DNA from 2 places in the Bordetella sp. FB-8 genome. Region 2 is predicted to be linked to the other one. Evidence: predicted binding sites of a transcription regulator. Region 2 holds the regulator's gene; the other holds the start of a gene.
The links. The regulator sigma-54, encoded in region 2, starts transcription at its own class of promoters, with help from an activator protein. The targets are predictions, from matches to a motif close to TGGCANGNAANCTGCTTT.
Positions count from the first base shown of each region.

Region 1: H143_RS0101565 (TorF family putative porin) is a predicted target of sigma-54. The motif match lies at 2,933-2,950, and genes of this name have one in related genera.

Region 1 covers NZ_KB907784.1:316,274-324,336, reverse strand. The annotation lists gene icd (NADP-dependent isocitrate dehydrogenase) at 1-763, shown strand, start outside; gene H143_RS0101570 (bifunctional diguanylate cyclase/phosphodiesterase) at 801-2,762, shown strand; gene H143_RS0101565 (TorF family putative porin) at 3,014-3,799, shown strand; gene kdpE (two-component system response regulator KdpE) at 3,856-4,545, opposite strand; gene H143_RS0101555 (sensor histidine kinase KdpD) at 4,556-7,291, opposite strand; gene H143_RS0101550 (DHCW motif cupin fold protein) at 7,307-7,648, opposite strand; gene kdpC (potassium-transporting ATPase subunit KdpC) at 7,995-8,063, opposite strand, start outside.
Region 2 covers NZ_KB907784.1:1,470,494-1,478,556, forward strand. The annotation lists gene H143_RS0107010 (CaiB/BaiF CoA-transferase family protein) at 1-147, opposite strand, end outside; gene H143_RS0107015 (acyl-CoA dehydrogenase family protein) at 158-1,324, opposite strand; gene H143_RS0107020 (cupin domain-containing protein) at 1,364-1,756, opposite strand; gene leuA (2-isopropylmalate synthase) at 1,962-3,674, opposite strand; gene H143_RS21360 (hypothetical protein) at 4,103-4,732, opposite strand; gene rpoN (RNA polymerase factor sigma-54) at 4,796-6,232, shown strand; gene H143_RS0107045 (GNAT family N-acetyltransferase) at 6,320-6,844, opposite strand; gene H143_RS0107050 (helix-turn-helix domain-containing protein) at 6,858-7,418, opposite strand; gene H143_RS0107060 (zinc-binding dehydrogenase) at 7,584-8,063, shown strand, end outside.

The DNA of each region.
Region 1 (8,063 bases), 1.2 Mb from region 2:
CATCGAATACGCGGCGCAGTCCGATGAAGCCAAGCGCCTCATCGCGCTGCTGCAGAACGAATTGGGCGCGAAACTGCGCTTTCCCGACACCTCGGCGGTCGGTATCAAGCCCATCTCGCGCGATGGCTCGGAGCGCCTGGTGCGCCAGGCCATTCAATACGCGATCGACCACGATCGCAATTCGGTGACGCTGGTGCACAAGGGCAACATCATGAAATTCACCGAAGGCAGCTTCCGCGACTGGGGCTATGCCCTGGCGGTCGATGAATTCGGCGCACGCCTGATCGACAAGGGACCCATGTGCCGCATCAGGAACCCGCGCACGGGCCGCGACGTCATCGTCAAGGACGTGCTGACCGATGCATTCATGCAGCGCGTGCTGCTGCGTCCGAGCGAGTTCGACGTGATCGCCACCATGAACCTGACCGGCGACTACATCTCCGACGCCGTGGCGGCTCAGGTGGGCGGGCACGGCATTGCGCCCAGCGCCAATATGTCCGGTTCGGTGGCGGTGTTCGAGGTCACGCACGGTCCGGCCCGCAAATACGCGGGCAAGGACTACGTCAATCCGGGTTCTCAGATTCTCGCGGCCGAGATGATGCTGCGTCACATGGGCTGGCTGGAAGCGGCGGATCTCATTATCAGCAGCATGGAAAAAAACATCCTGGCCAAGAAGGTCACCTACGACTTTGCCCGCCTGATACCGGGTGCCGAGCAAGTGTCGTGCTCGGGCTTCGGCCGGGCGATGATCGCCAATATGTAGGCCGTCGCCGCGCCCGCAAGGTCCAAGACACGGAGCCATGACACCGAGAAAATTGCTGGCGGGTGCGGTCGGCCTCGTCACCGTCCCGCTGGATCGCGCCGATGTCGTGATGGCGCAGTATCGGGCGCTTGCCCAGCAGCTTCCGGTGATGCATCTGATCTTCATATCGAGCACCTGGATGGTGGCGGCGACTCACATGGCGTATGCGCCGTGGTGGCTGACGATAGCCGCGCCGGCGCTGCTTACCCTGGGAAGCGCCACGCGGATCCTGCATTGGTGCAGGACGCGCTGGACGGCCCCCACCGTCTTGACGGCAAGTAGGATGGTCGTACGCGCGAACTGGCTGTCCGCTCCCGTGGCCGCCGTATTCACGGCCTGGGCGCTATGCCTTTTTCCCTACGGCGGCGCCTATGCCCAAGCACACGTGGTTTTTTACGTGGCGATTACCACCATGGGTTACGTTTTCAGCCTGAGGCAGTTGAGATCGGCTGCGTTCATCATGATCGCCATCGTGAACCTGGAATTCGCCGGCTTTTTTGCCTCGACGGGTAGCCTGACGCTGATCGCCGTGGCCCTCAATATGGTGTTGGCCTCGATCATGTTCATGATCCTGGTTTTCCGCAATTATCGTGCATTCATCGACATGGTAGACGGGCTTCGGGCCGAGGAGCGCATACACAGGCTGGCGCACCAGGATGCGCTGACGGGACTGCCGAACCGCGCGTCGTTTCTCGAACAGCTCGAGCGCAGCCTTGCCGACCCCGAGGGGGCGCTGGGCCTGCTCTACATCGATCTGGACGGGTTCAAGTTCATCAACGACGGCCGAGGCCATCATGCCGGCGACGAGCTGCTGCGGCAGGTTGCCCGGCGGCTTGATGCGCAGTGCCTGCGCGCCCAGGGCATGTCGCTCGGCCGGATCGGCGGGGATGAATTCGCGGCGCTCCTGCGCAATACCAGTGAGAAACAGGTCGGGGGCATGGCGGCGCGCCTGGTGGACGCGCTTTCGGTTCCCTATGTTCTTGAAAAGGATGCGCAGGTACGCATTGGTGCATCGGTCGGATGCGTGCTGACCACGCGTCGCGGCGAAAGCGCCGCGGCCCTGCTGGCGCACGCCGACATGGCGCTGTACGCGGCCAAAGCGGCGGGCAAAGGAACCTACCGCCTGTTCACGGAGGATATGGAAAACCACGCTCAGGAGCGCCTGCGGCTGGAGACGCAGCTGCAGGCAGCGTTGCATCAAGAACGGGACATCTTCGTCTTCTACCAACCTATCGTTGATATCGCGTCGCGCCAGGTCACGGCCAGGGAGGCCCTCCTGCGCTGGCACAATCCCGGGCGCGGCTGGGTGTCTCCGCAAGAATTCATCCAGGTCGCCGAGGGCAGCGGATTGATCGACCAGATAGGCCGGTTCGTGTTGCGTCAGGCATGCCGCGAGGCGATGCATTGGCCCGATGGCGCGAGCGTGGCCGTCAACGTTTCGGCGGCGCAACTGGGGCGAGGCACTCTGGTGCCGGCCATCGTCGCAGCCCTCTCCGAGGCGGGGCTGCAGCCGCCTCGCCTGGAAATCGAGGTGACCGAGACCGCCTTGCTGCGCGAAGACGGCGCCGTGGTGGCCGAACTGCGTCAGGTCCGGGCCATGGGCGTGCGCATCGCGCTGGACGATTTCGGCACGGGCTTTTCATCGCTGGCCCACGTGCGGATTTTCCCTTTCGACAAGATCAAGATCGACGGCTCGTTCGTGCGCGACGCGCTGGATCGGCCCGATTGCGCGGCCGTGGTTCAGGCCATCGCGGACCTGGGCAAGAGCCTGGGGGTCACGACCGTGGCCGAAGGGGTCGAGACGATGGACCAGCTGGTTTGCGTCATGCAGAAAGGCTGCATGCAAGCGCAGGGCTATTTCTTCGGCCGCCCCGCGCCGAGCGAGGCGGATGCCTGCCGTATAGCCGGTTTCGATGGCGCGTGTGTCGAGGCGCCCAGGCATGGGCCGCGGCCCGCCTGAGACCGCCGCTTCCCAGGCCGTTCATTCGGCGCGGCCGGCATTGATCCGTGCCATATCGGTGCAAGTGGCTACGCGGTAGGTGCGTATTTCGGCCGGGCTTGGCACCGTCTTGGCGCCATTTGCCGGTACTGCGCTTGGGTGCGACTGCGTTTTGTGCGGCAACGCAAAGCTGGCATGTCACTTGCTTAAAGCTCCATGTCAGAGTGCCTCCGCACTTTGCGTTTTTGCCGACCGACAAGGAAAAACTCGCTATGCTGCCCCTCTCCCCTAAGCGCTTTGTCTGCCTGAGCGCAGGAATTTTTCTCGCCGCATTGTCTTTTCCCAGCTGGGCCGACGATACCGCCCCGGCCTCACAGGCTGCGCAGTCGGACTACACGCTGGTTCCCAACATCGGTGTGGCCAGCCAGTACCGTTACCGCGGCTTGATGCAGTCGGCCGGCTATCCCGCTGTCTCGGGCGGCCTGGATTTCACGCACAAGAGCGGCTTTTACTTGGGTAACTGGGATTCGACCATCCGTTGGCTGGGCAACAGCAACGGCCAGATCAGCGCACCGGTGGAAACGGACTTCTACGGCGGCTACAAGAACAGCATCAACAGTGACTGGAGCTACGACCTGGGCGTGTTGCGCTACCAGTACTTCGGCAACTATCCGTCCGGCACGGTCAGCCCCAACACCACCGAGCTGTACGGCGCTCTGACCTACAAATCGCTCACCTTCAAGTACTCGTACGCCACCAGCAATTTGTTCGGCGCGGCCAACAGCCAGCACAGCCAGTACTTCGATCTGTCGGACAACTACGACACGGGCGTCTGGGGACTGACGGTGAACTCGCACATCGGCTATCAGTACGTGCGCAACGTCGGCGGCGGTTCCTACTTGGACTGGAAGCTGGGCGCCACCAAGGATATGGGCCAAGGCTGGAGCGCCGCGCTGGCATATGTGCAAACCAACGCGCGCCACACCGTCTATACCAGCCCACAGGGCCAATATATGGGCGGCGCTGCCGTCATCGCCTCGATTACCAAGACTTTCTGATTCGGCGTTCCGGCGTTCCGGCGCTCCGGCGCTCCGGGGTTCCGGCGATCCGGCGATCAGGCAGCGAAGCGATAACCCACGCCGATCTCGGTCAGCAGATAAACGGGCTGGGCCGGATCGGCTTCCAACTTCTGGCGCAGGTGGCCCATGTAGATGCGCAGGTAGTGGCTGCTTTCCACGTGGGAAGGACCCCATACCTCGCGCAGCAGTTCGCGATGCGTCAGCACTTTGCCGCGATGCGCCAGCAGCGAGACCAACAGGCGGTATTCGATCTGGGTCAGATGCATCGGCTGGCCGGCGCGCGTGATGATGCGGCGGGCCAGATCGACATGGACGTCGCCGAAATCGACCTCGGCCGCGTTCGACGCGTCGCGGGCGCGCCGGCGCAGCAGCACGCGCAATCGCGCCAGCAGTTCGCCCAGGCCGAAAGGCTTGCTCAGGTAGTCGTCTGCGCCTGCGTCCAGTGCGGCGATCTTGTCGGTTTCCTGGTCGCGGGCCGACAACACCAGCACGGGCACTTCGGTCCAGCCGCGCAGTTCGCGGATCAGCGTCATGCCGTCGGCATCGGGCAGGCCCAGGTCCAGCACCACGGCGTCGGGCTGGCGCGTGCCGGCTTCGACCAGGCCGCGCTTGACGGTGTCGGCTTCGAAGACCTCGCAGCCCTCGGCCGCGAGTGCATCATGCACGAAGCGGCGGATGTGGGCATCGTCTTCGATCAGTAGTACGGTGGGGCGGTAGTCGAACATGGCGGCAGGATTAGCGAGGTTCGGGTTCCAGGGCCGGTGGCGTGCCCAGGGCTAGCGAGAACACGAAGCGCGCGCCCTGATGGTAATCGGGATCGACCCAGATACGGCCCCGGTGCGCCTGCATGATGGCCTGGCAGATGGCCAGTCCCAGGCCTACGCCGGGGGTGGCGGACTCGCTTGCGCCGCGGGTGAATTTCTCGAAAATGCGCTGCCGGTCGGAAAGCGGCACGCCCGGGCCCTGGTCGCTGACGGCGACCTGCAGCGCCTGACCTTGTATCGCTGCGCCGATGTGGATAGGGCTGCCCGGCGGCGTGTATTTGGCGGCATTTTCCAGTAGATTGCACAGTACGCGCTCGATCAGTACTCCATCGCATTCCACCAGCGGCAGATCGGACAGGCGGTCCACCACGACGGGCCTGCCAGCCAGGCTTTCCTTCATGGCGGCCAGCGATACGCCGACCAGCTCTTCGATCGACTGCCATTCGCGCCGCAGTGCAGTTTCCCGACTCTGCAGGCGTGCCATATCGAGCAGGTTGATGACCAGGGCATGCATGCGTCTTGCCTGCTCGCGCATAGCCTGCACTGTTTCCTGGGCCGCCTCGGGCAGGGAAATGGAATTGCGCACCAAGGTATCGGCCATGCCGATCAGGCCGGTCAGCGGCGTGCGCAGATCGTGCGATACCGCGGCCAGCAGCGCGTTGCGCATGCGCTCGGATTCGATGCCTACCAGGGCCTGCTGCGCTACTTCCACGTAATGCAGGCGCTCGAGCGCGATGGCGATGAGGGTGGCGTAGGCGTCCAGTTGGCGCCGCGTCTGCGGCTCGGCATAGAGCGCCCGTTTGGAGACGTGCAGAGCCAGCACGCCGCGCACGCGCATCGGCGCGCGCAGCGGCAGGTACAGGATCGGGCTGTTGCTGAGCGTGCTCGTGCCGATGCCGGCGGCCTGGCCGTGGTCGAAGGTCCATTGCGCCAGCGCCGGGTCGGGGTCGGGCATGTCGGCCGGCTTGGGCGCCCTATGCAATTGATCGTCCAGTCTTTGCACATACAGGGCGATTTGGGCGTTGAAGGCGGCCTTGAGGAAATTCTCGGCCGAGCCGACAATCTGCTCGGCCTGCAGGGCCGAGGACAGTTCGCGGGCGAATTCGTACAGTCCGCGGGTGTCGGCCTCGCGCTTGGCCGAGCTTTCGGCCTGGGCGCGCAGGCCCGCCGTCAACTGGCCGATGAGCAGCCCTACGCCCAGCAGCACGGCGAAGGTCAGCAGGTACTGCACGTCGGACACAGCGAAAGACCACAGCGGCAGCACGAAGAAGAAGTCGAACAATCCCACGCTGATCGCCGCCGCGAGCGCGGCCGGGCCGCGGCCGTGGCGCAGCGCCGCGGCCACGACCGCCAGCAGGTAGAACATGACGATATTGGTCTGGTGCAATGCTGGAAAGGCGAGGCTTGAGACCAAAGTTGCGATGGCGCAATAGATACCGGCCCAGGCATAGCCGTAGCGCGAGAGCGGCGCGTCGGCCTCGTCGGCTTCGGACGGGACGAGATCGCGCTGCGGCGCTGGCGCCGCTGTTGCGGCGATGCGCACGATATCCACGTCCGGACAGGCGCGCACCAGGGCTTCGGCCAGGCTGCCGCGGCGCCGCGACCATACTCCGCCCAGAAGCGCGCCGATCCAGGCGGACGACCGGCTGTGGATTTCATCGCGGCCGACGACGGCCTTGCTGATGTTGTGCCGGCGGATATAGCGCGTGATGACTTCAGTGGGGTTGTCGCCGGCCAGCGTCTCGATGCGCGCGCCCAATTGTTCGGCCAGCGCCATGGCCTGTTCCAGCAGGCGCTGGCGTGCCGGCGGCAGGGCGGCGATACGCGGCGTGGTCACGGTGATGACGTGCAGGTTGCATTCGAGCTGCCGCGCCAAGCGATGGGCGTTGCGCACCACATGCGCGGCCTGCGGTCCGGGGCCTATGCAGGCAAGCACCGTTTCGCGTGTGCGCCATACGTGTTCGATGGCGCGTTCGTCGCGGTAGGCCTTGACGTCGTCGTCGACGTGATCGGCCGTGCGGCGCAGGGCCAGTTCGCGCAGCGCGATCAGGTTTCCCTTGCGAAAGAAGTTGCTGCCGGCGCGTTGCGCCTGCTCGGGCACGTAGACCCGGCCTTCTTGCAGGCGGCGCAGCAGTTCGTCGGCTGAAAGATCCACCAGGATGATTTCGTCGGCCGCATCGAACAGGGCATCCGGCACGGTTTCCCAGACTTTGATGCCGGTGATGCCGCCGACTGCCTCGTTCAGACTGTCCAGGTGCTGCACATTGAGCGTGGTCCATACGTCGGCGCCTGCATCGAGCAGTTCTTCCACGTCCTGCCAGCGCTTGGCATGTCGCGCGCCGGGTACGTTGGAGTGCGCGAGTTCGTCGACCAGGATGATTTTCGGCTTGCGCTTCAGTGCGCCGGGCAAGTCGAATTCCTGCAGCATGCGGTCGCGATAGGCGATGGACTGCGGCGGCAGCAACTCCAAGCCTGCGATGAGTTCGGCTGTCTCGCGCCGGCCATGCGTTTCGACGATGCCGGCGATGACGTCCACGCCTTGGTCGCGCTGCGCGCGGGCGGCCGACAGCATGGCGTAGGTCTTGCCGACGCCGGCGCAGGCGCCGAAGTAGATGCGCAGGCGGCCGCGGCGGGCGGCGCTTTCCGTGTCGTCCAACTGCTTGAGCAACTGGTCGGGATCGGGACGCGCGTCGGCGGATGCTGCCATGGCGATGTGGGGCCGTCAGTCGACGATAAAGAGTTTGGCGCCGGATTGCGTGTGGGATTGATGCGCTTCGGCGCTGTCGCCCACCTGATAGCTCATGCCGGGCTTGAGGGTGAAGGTGCGCCCGTCTTTCAGCGTGGTTTCCAGCTGGCCTTCCAGGCAGAGCAGGATATGGCCCTTGCTGCACCAGTGATCGGCAAGATAGCCGGGGGTGTATTCGACCATGCGGACGCGGATTTTATTGTCCTCGCCGCCGAAGTATTGCGTGCGCCAATAGGCTTTGCCGGTTTCTCCAGGGTGTTCGGTGACTTCGATTTTCGACCAATCGGTGGTGCCGAAGGAGAAGGGGGGCATCTTCATTGCGGGGCGCTCCTGGTTTTGTGTTTTTGCATGGTACGCCCCAAGTCGAGAGTCGTCTGATTGTTTGAGTTCTTGAAACGTCGGCCGGGCCGCGCAGGGGCTGGGGGTTTGCGGCCTGGTCGGCTGGCTCGGCCCCTGGACGGGGCCTCGGCCTTCGTCTTCCTCGTCCGGGCGGGCCGGGCGCGAACTCGCCCCTGCGGGGCTCGGACAGCGCGCCCGGAAAGCCCCCGCCCTCCCTACGGAAGCCCTCGGCAGCCTCCAACAGGCCGCAAACCCCCAGCCCCTGCGCGGCCCGGCCGACTTGCAGCATCTCGCATTGTGCCGATGCCATCGACCGATAAAGCAATCAATGTCCCGCCGCCGCCAACTTGTCCAGAGCCAGATTCAGCGCCAGCACGTTGACCGTGGCATCGCC
Region 2 (8,063 bases):
GTCGCCAGTGGGGGCTTCGATCTTGAGCACGTCGGCGCCCATGTCGCCGAGGATTTGCGTGGCGTAGGGGCCCATGCCCACCGAGGTCATGTCGATGACGCGCACGCCGGCCAGGGGGCCCGTGGGTTTGGCATTCGGATTCATCATGGCGATTTTTTCAGTAAGACCTGGGCAGGCCCAGCACCCGCTCGGCGATGAAACACAGGATGAGTTGCGGACTCACGGGCGCGATGCGCGGAATGTACGATTCGCGCAGCAGACGCTCGACGCGGTACTCGCGCGAGTAGCCCATGCCGCCCAGCGTCATGACGGCGGTCTGGCAGGCGTTGTGCCCGGCCTCGGCCGCCAGGTACTTGGCGGCATTGGCCTCGGCGCCGCACGATAGGCCGGCGTCATAGCGCGAGGCTGCCTTGAGCATCATGAGGTTGGCCGATTCCAGCTGCATCCAGGCCTGCGCCAAAGGATGCTGCACACCCTGGTTCATGCCGATGGGGCGGCCGAACACTTCGCGCTCCCTGGCATAGCGCGTGGCGATGTCCAGCGCGGCCCGGCCGATGCCCACGGCCTCGGCGGCGACCAGGATGCGTTCCGGGTTCAGGCCATGCAGGATGTATTCGAAGCCCTTGCCCTCCTCGCCGATGCGGTCCTCCTCGGGAATGAAGAGGTCGTCGATGAACAGCATATTGGTGTCGACGGCCGCGCGCCCCATTTTGTCGATCTTGCGCACTTCGATTTTGCCGCGGTCCAGTTTGGTGTAGAAGAGCGACAGGCTTTCGCTGGCCTTTTTCACCTCGTCCAGGCGCTGGGTGCGCGCCAGCAGCAGAATGCGGTCCGCGACCTGCGCGGTGGAGATCCAGATCTTGCGGCCGCTGACCGAATAGCCGCCCGGCACTTTGCGGGCGAAGGTCTTGAGTTTGGTAGTGTCCAGGCCCGCGTCGGGTTCGGTTACGCCGAAACAGGCTTTCTCCTGGCCGGCGATGAGCGGCGGCAGAAAGCGCGCCTTCTGTTCCTCGGTGCCGAAGACCACGACCGGGTTCAGGCCGAACACGTTCATGTGCACGGCCGAGGCGCCGCTCATGCCCGCGCCGGACTGCGCGATGGTCTGCATTACCAGCGCCGCTTCGACGATGCCCAGGCCCGCGCCGCCCACGGCTTCAGGCATGGCCACACCCAGCCACCCTCCCTCGCACACGGCCTTGTAGAACTCGTGCGGAAAGGTGCCGGAGACATCGAGCCGATCCCAGTACGCCATGTCGAACCGGGAGCAGACCGATTGCACGGCTTCGATGATGGATGTTTGATCTTCGGTCAGATCGAAATTCATGCACGCTTCCTTTGAGCTTGTATCGCGGCGCGGTCGCCCTCAGGCCGGGCGCACCACGCGTTCGGGGGATTCTTCATAGGGCGGGGAATAGATGACCAGAATCTGCGCGGGTTCGTCGCTGACAACGGTGAAGACGTGCATGGCGTGCGGCGGGAAAAAGCAGCAATCGCCGGGACCGAGTTCTTTGCACTGCCCGTTCACCTGGGCCACGGCCCGGCCGCTGATCACGTAGCAGACCTGCTCGATGCCGGGATGGGCGTGGGGCAAGGCGCCCTTGCCTTTTTCGATCGTGCCGTGGATGACTTCCAGGTGCCGGGATCCGACGGTTTCCGGGCCGATCAGGCGGCGGTTGAGCGTGCCCAGGTGATTGGCGGGGTGATAGCCCGGCGTGTCGGCGGTGGACACGAAATACACGGGAGAATTGCGGGACATGCTTGCCTGCTCCGGTGGCCGATTTGGCTTGGCCATATTTTTTATGATGAATAAATATTCTATATATTGAATTTATAGGGGAAATATTCCGGCATGACTAGCTGCAGTGCAGCATCGGAAATAAAAAAAGCCAACCCGGGTAAGGGTCGGCTTTCGGGGAGGCAGGCCCGCGTCGGAAGATCGTCCCGGGGGCTGCTGTGAGGCTTTACGCGATCGCTTCGTCCTGGGCGGTTTCGGCGATCATGCTGCGTGCCGCCGCGCGCCGGTTCACCGCGCTCAGCACCGCGCGGAACGAGGCCGTGACGATGTCGCCGTCGATGCCCACACCGAAACCGGTCGGCGCGTCGCCTACGCGCGTTTCCACGTAACAGGCGGCGCGGGTATCGGTGCCGGTGCCGATGGCGTGCTCGGTGTAGTCCATGATGCGGATGGGCTCGCCGACTGCGGCGACGAAGGCCGCCAGCGCGCCGTCGCCGCTGCCTTGCACCGTGCGGCGCTGGCCGTCGTATTCGAGTTCGGCGGTGACCGTGTAGTGCTTGCCTTCGCCGGCCGACGGATTGCTTTCGATGCGATGGCTGATCAGCGTCCAGGGCGAGGTCTGCGCCAGGTATTCGCTGTCGAAGATGCCGTATACGTCGCCCGAGGTCACTTCGCGGCCGGTCTCGTCGGTGACGCGCTGGATGGCGCGTGAGAATTCGATCTGCAGGCGGCGCGGCAGGACCAGGCCGTGCTCCTGTTCGAGCAGGTAGGACACGCCGCCCTTGCCCGATTGGCTGTTGACGCGGATGACCGCATCGTAGCTGCGGCCCAGATCGGCCGGGTCGATGGGCAGATAGGGCACTTCCCATACGGCGTCGGGCTTCTGCACCGCGAAGCCCTTCTTGATGGCGTCCTGGTGCGAGCCGGAGAAGGCCGTGAACACCAGGTCGCCCGCGTACGGATGGCGCGGATGCACGGGAATCTGGTTGCAGTACTCGGCGGTGCGGCGCACTTCGTCGATGTCGGAGAAATCCAGGCCGGGGTGGATGCCCTGGGTGTAGAGGTTGAGCGCCAGCGTCACCAGGTCGACGTTGCCGGTACGCTCGCCGCTGCCGAACAAACACCCCTCGATGCGGTCGGCGCCGGCCATCACGCCGAACTCGGCGGCCGCCACGGCGGTGCCGCGGTCATTGTGCGGGTGCAGGCTGACGATGATGCTGTCGCGGCGCGCCAGGTTCTTGCACATCCATTCGATCTGGTCGGCGTACAGATTGGGTTGCGTGGCTTCGATGGTGGCCGGCAGGTTGAGCACCAGCTTGCGCTCGGGCGTGGCACCCCAGGTCTCGGCCACGGCATTGGCCACTTCCAGCGCGAACTCGGGTTCGGTGGTGGAGAAGACTTCGGGGGAGTATTCATAGCGCCAGTCGGTACCCGGATGCTGGGCCATGTACTTCATGATCAGCTTGGTGCCGGTGACCGCCACGTTCCTCACTTCGTCTTTGTTCATGTTGAAGACGATCTTTCGGAAGGCAGGGGCGCAGGCGTTGTAGAGGTGGATCATGGCGCGCTTGGCGCCGGCGGCCGCTTCCACCGTGCGGCTGATCAGTTCTTCACGCGCTTGCGTGAGCACGATGATGGTGACGTCGTCGGGAATGCGCTTATCGTCGATGAGCTTGCGCACGAAGTCGAAGTCGGTCTGCGAGGCCGAGGGAAAGCCCACCTCGATCTCCTTGAATCCGATCTTGACCAGTTGGTCGAAAAAGCGCAGCTTGCGCTCGACGGTCATGGGCTCGATCAGGGCCTGGTTGCCGTCGCGCAGATCGGTGCTCATCCAGATGGGCGGGTGCGTGATGCGTTGGCTGGGCCAGGTGCGCTGGGCGTAGTCGTCCGCGAAGGGGCGAAACGGGATGTATTTGGTGGCAGGGTTGGCAAGCATCATGTCGGGGTCCTCGGGTCTTGTGAATCCGTTGTACCGGCTGCTGGCCAGGGTGGCGGCCAGGGCAACGTCCGCTAGGCGGCGGTGCCGGCATCAGTGCGCACGATGGTGCGGGCTGGATTCTGATTTTTTACAAGTAGGGGCAGGCTTGTGGCAAGCTGCGCCGCGGCAGGGATGAGCGCGGCCCGGGGGCTGCCGAACACCACGAACACTAGGCTCGGCAACCGATCGCTAGGTGTAGGGATAGCGCTAGAGCGGCTGGGACAGCCAGGAGGAAAGAACGCGCTGCGACAGACCCGGCGCGGGCGTTGCCCCAAGCCGTGGTGTGTGCAAAAAAGGTGCGTTGCGCATTCATCTTTCTAGTCTTTCATATTTTTCGCGGCAACGCAAATTTTTGCCTGGGGCGGCCCGGCCGCCCCGGAGCCGGCGGATCAGCGCGTTCGGCTCAGTGTGGGCTCGGCCTGGCGCCGCGCCGCGCGCGGCGGCTCCTCGAGTCCGGCATCGCCGACGGCGCCCTGGTCGAGGATGGCGCTCTGCGCCCGAGTCAGGGCGATCTTGCCGATGCGGTTGCTGCGCAGCTCGCGGTGCGCGCGCTGCAGGTCGCCGACGGTGAAGGGTTCGCTGCGGTCTTGCCAGACCCAGCGCAGCACATCGGCCACCTCCTCGCACAAATTGGGGCGCAGCTCGGCTAGTACGCGGCTGTTGACCGTGTAGAGTCGGCCGGAGGCCAGGCTGGAGAGTATCCAGGTCTTGAGCGAATAAAGAACGATGAGCGTCCAGATGAGCGCAAGGATGCGCCACAGCCAGGGGTTGATGAATCCGTAGAGCAGGCTGACGGCCGACGGTCCCAGGATGTGCTGCCAGCTCAGTCCGACTCCCTGATCCAAGCTTTGGATCCAGGGCGAGGCGTCGTTCAATATCCACGATGCGACATAGATCCAGATGCCCGCGGCGATGACGATGCCCACGGCCAGGATGGCCAGGCGCGTCAACGACAGCTTGAAAAGGGTCTGGCCGATGAGGCGGCGGTCCTGGCGTATACGGTCGGGAGTGGCTGGCATGTCTGGCGTGAGAAGGTTGGGCATCCGGGCGGCTGCGCCCGATTGACCTATATGATTGTACCTATGAGCAATCGTCCCGCCCTGGAAATTCGTCAAGGCCAGCATTTGGCTTTGACGCCGCAACTGCAACAGTCCATTCGGCTGTTGCAGCTGTCGTCCGTCGAACTTGAAATGGAGATTTCCCAGGCGCTGATCGAAAACCCGCTGCTCGAACGCGACGACGATCCGACCCCGGCAGCCGAAGCGGCCGATCCGCAGCGCGAAGATTCGATGGAGCAGGCCGACGCCCCGGGCGAATCGGCCGAATCGCGCTCCGATGAGATGCCCGGCTCGGGCGGAGTGTATTCCGATGACGACGACGGCATGCCGCAGGCCGCGCACACCGATACGCTGCGCGAACATCTGCTGGGCCAGCTTGCGTTGACGCGCGCCCTGGCGCGCGACCAGACCCTGGTGGGCATACTGATCGACGAACTCGACGACAACGGCTACCTGGGATCACCGCTGGAAGAGATACTGTCTTGGTTGCCGCCCGAGCTCGATGTCGATGCCGACGAATTGCGCGCCGCGCTGATGCTGCTGCAATCCTTCGATCCGCCTGGCATCGGTGCGCGCGACATGCCCGATTGCCTGCGGTTGCAACTGCGCGACCCCGATGTTTCGCGCCTGCCGGAGGCAGCCGATGCCCGGGTGCTGTCCTGCGCGCGGCAGCTATGCGCCCAGCACCTGCCGCTGCTGGCGGCGGGCAACCCGGCACGGCTGCGCGAAGTCCTGCAGTGCGATGCCGACACCTTGCGTTCGGCCTATGCGCTGATCGTGCGGCTGGACCCGCGCCCCGGCCGCGCCTGGACCGTGCCGGCGGCCGACTACGCCGTGCCCGACGTGCTGGTGCGCAAGACCGGCCAGGGCTGGCGGGCCGTACTCAACAGCGCCGTGGTGCCGCGCCTGCACGTCAATGGAGTCTATGCCCAGATGCTGGGCAATCGGCGCGAAGGCGGCCATGCCGCTTTGCAGGCCCAGCTGCAGCAGGCGCGCTGGATGATACGCAATGTCGAGCAGCGCTTTGACACCATCCTGCGGGTGTCCCAGGCCATCGTGGCGCACCAGTCGGACTTCCTTACCCACGGCGCCGCGGCCATGCGTCCTTTAATACTCAAGGACATCGCCAGCGAGCTTGGTTTGCATGAGTCCACGATTTCACGCGCCACAGTGCAGAAGTACATGCTCACGCCGTTCGGCACCATGGAACTCAAGCGCTTCTTTGGCACGGGAGTAGCGACCGACACCGGCGATGCCGCTTCGGCCACGGCGGTGCAGGAGCACATCCGCAAGATGGTGGCCGAGGAAAACCGCGGCAAACCCCTGTCCGACAACCAGATCATGCAGTGTCTGTCCGAGCGCGGCATCGTGATCGCCCGCCGCACGGTGGCCAAGTACCGCGAGGCGCTGCGCATCGCGCCGGCGGCGTTGCGCAAGGCGCAGGCGCAGGTGATGCGTTAGAGGCCGGGCGCCCAGCCGGTTCCCTACTCTGGGTTGTCTTGGTGATATCCGTAACGGCGTAGTGGCTGCGGTACCGGATGATCCGCTCTAGATCCTGCGATACATATAGGTGGTCGCGTGTCTGGCCTCGCCGTCCGGGTTCCATGCGTAATCGGGTATCACGCCCGCGACCTCGAAGCCGACGCTCGCATACAGCGGCTGCGCGGCGTCGCCGGTTCGCGTATCCAGGGTGATGAGCGTCTTGCCGAGTTCGCGCGCGCGATTGATGGCGTGATTCATGAGCGCCCGGCCGATGCCGAGCCTGCGCGCGCGCGGATGGACAATCATCTTCGCGATCTCGCAGCGATGAGGCTGATTGGCCGGCATACACGTAAGCAACTGCACCGTGCCGACAATGTCGCCATCGTGCTGCGCGCCCAAGAGGATTCTTCTTCCGGCAACGACCTCGGGGCGGACGCCTTCCAGCCAGAAGCGGGCCGCGTCGTCGAGAGAGAGCGGTGTCATGAAGCCTATGGCCGCGCCCAGGGCGACGCTGTCGGCAAGGATGCGGGAAAACGCTTGCACGCTTTGTTCGAGCGCGGGACCGTCGATTTCGATGATGTGCGGTGTCATGCGGGGCCGTTCCTTATGCCATGGCAATGATGTATCGGGCGGGCTGGTGGCCAGTCTCGAAGCACGATGCGCCGCGCAGCCGGTACCGCAGGCAGTCGCCCGGGGCCAGCTCGTGCCGGACTCCGTCGACAGTGAGCACGAGCGCGCCGGACAACAGCACGAGATGGTGTTCATGGCCCGCGAAGGCCGGGCGCTCGTAGGCAATGCGCTGGCGGGGTTCGATCGCGCACTCGATCATTTCGAGCTGCAGCTGGCGGTTGGGGGGCGAGAGCGAGCGCCTCGAGTAGCCATGTTCGAGGTCCTGCCAGACACTCTGTTCGGCATGGCGCACCAGCGGCGGAAAGTCCGCCTCCAGCGGAGCCAGCAGTTGCGAGAGAGGCAGGACGAAGGCCGATGCCAGGCGGCCCAGCGTTTCCGCCGTGGGGCTTACCTCGCCGTTTTCGATCCGCGACAGGGTGGCCCGGCTGACGCCGCTGCGGGCGGCCAGATCCTGCAGCGTAAGCCCGCGATCCGTGCGTAAGGTGCGTAGATGCTCGGCGAGGGAACGGTTCTGATTGATCTTGGGTTCATTCATATATGGGAATATATCCCGTATATGGGAAAATTTGGGGCGGTTATTGGCCCCGGACCGTCTGCCCTTCGAGGCGTGCGCTGCGCCCGGGCCGGCTTTTGCCCGCATTGCATTGCACGTTTTCGATCATTCCCGTTCAAACCGAATTATCGTCTGGCAGATGAACGCATGGATACCTGCATCGGAGGTGGGAATATGGCCTGGACCGGACGCGAATTGCGATCCACGATCAACGAGGACGGCACGCTCGTCCTGTCGCTGGAACAAGTCGAATTGACAGAACCCGGCGACGACGAGGTCATTGTCCGCATCGAGGCGACGCCGCTCAATCCCAGCGATATCGGTCTGCTGCTGGGTCCGGCGGACCTGTCCCGCATCGTGTCCGATGCTCCCGGCGCACGCATCGCGTTTGCCGTGCCACCGACGCGCCTGGCGGCGGTCGCCGGCCGGCTGGGCGTGTCGCTGCCCGTCGGCAACGAGGGCGCGGGCCTGGTCGTGGCGGCGGGAAGGAATGCGGCCGCTCTCGAAGGCAAGCGCGTCGGCATGTCCGGCGGCGCCATGTACGCCGACTACCGCAGGATCGGCATGCACGATGTGATGCTTCTGCCCCCGGGCGCCAATGCCGCGGACGGCGCCTCCATGTTCATC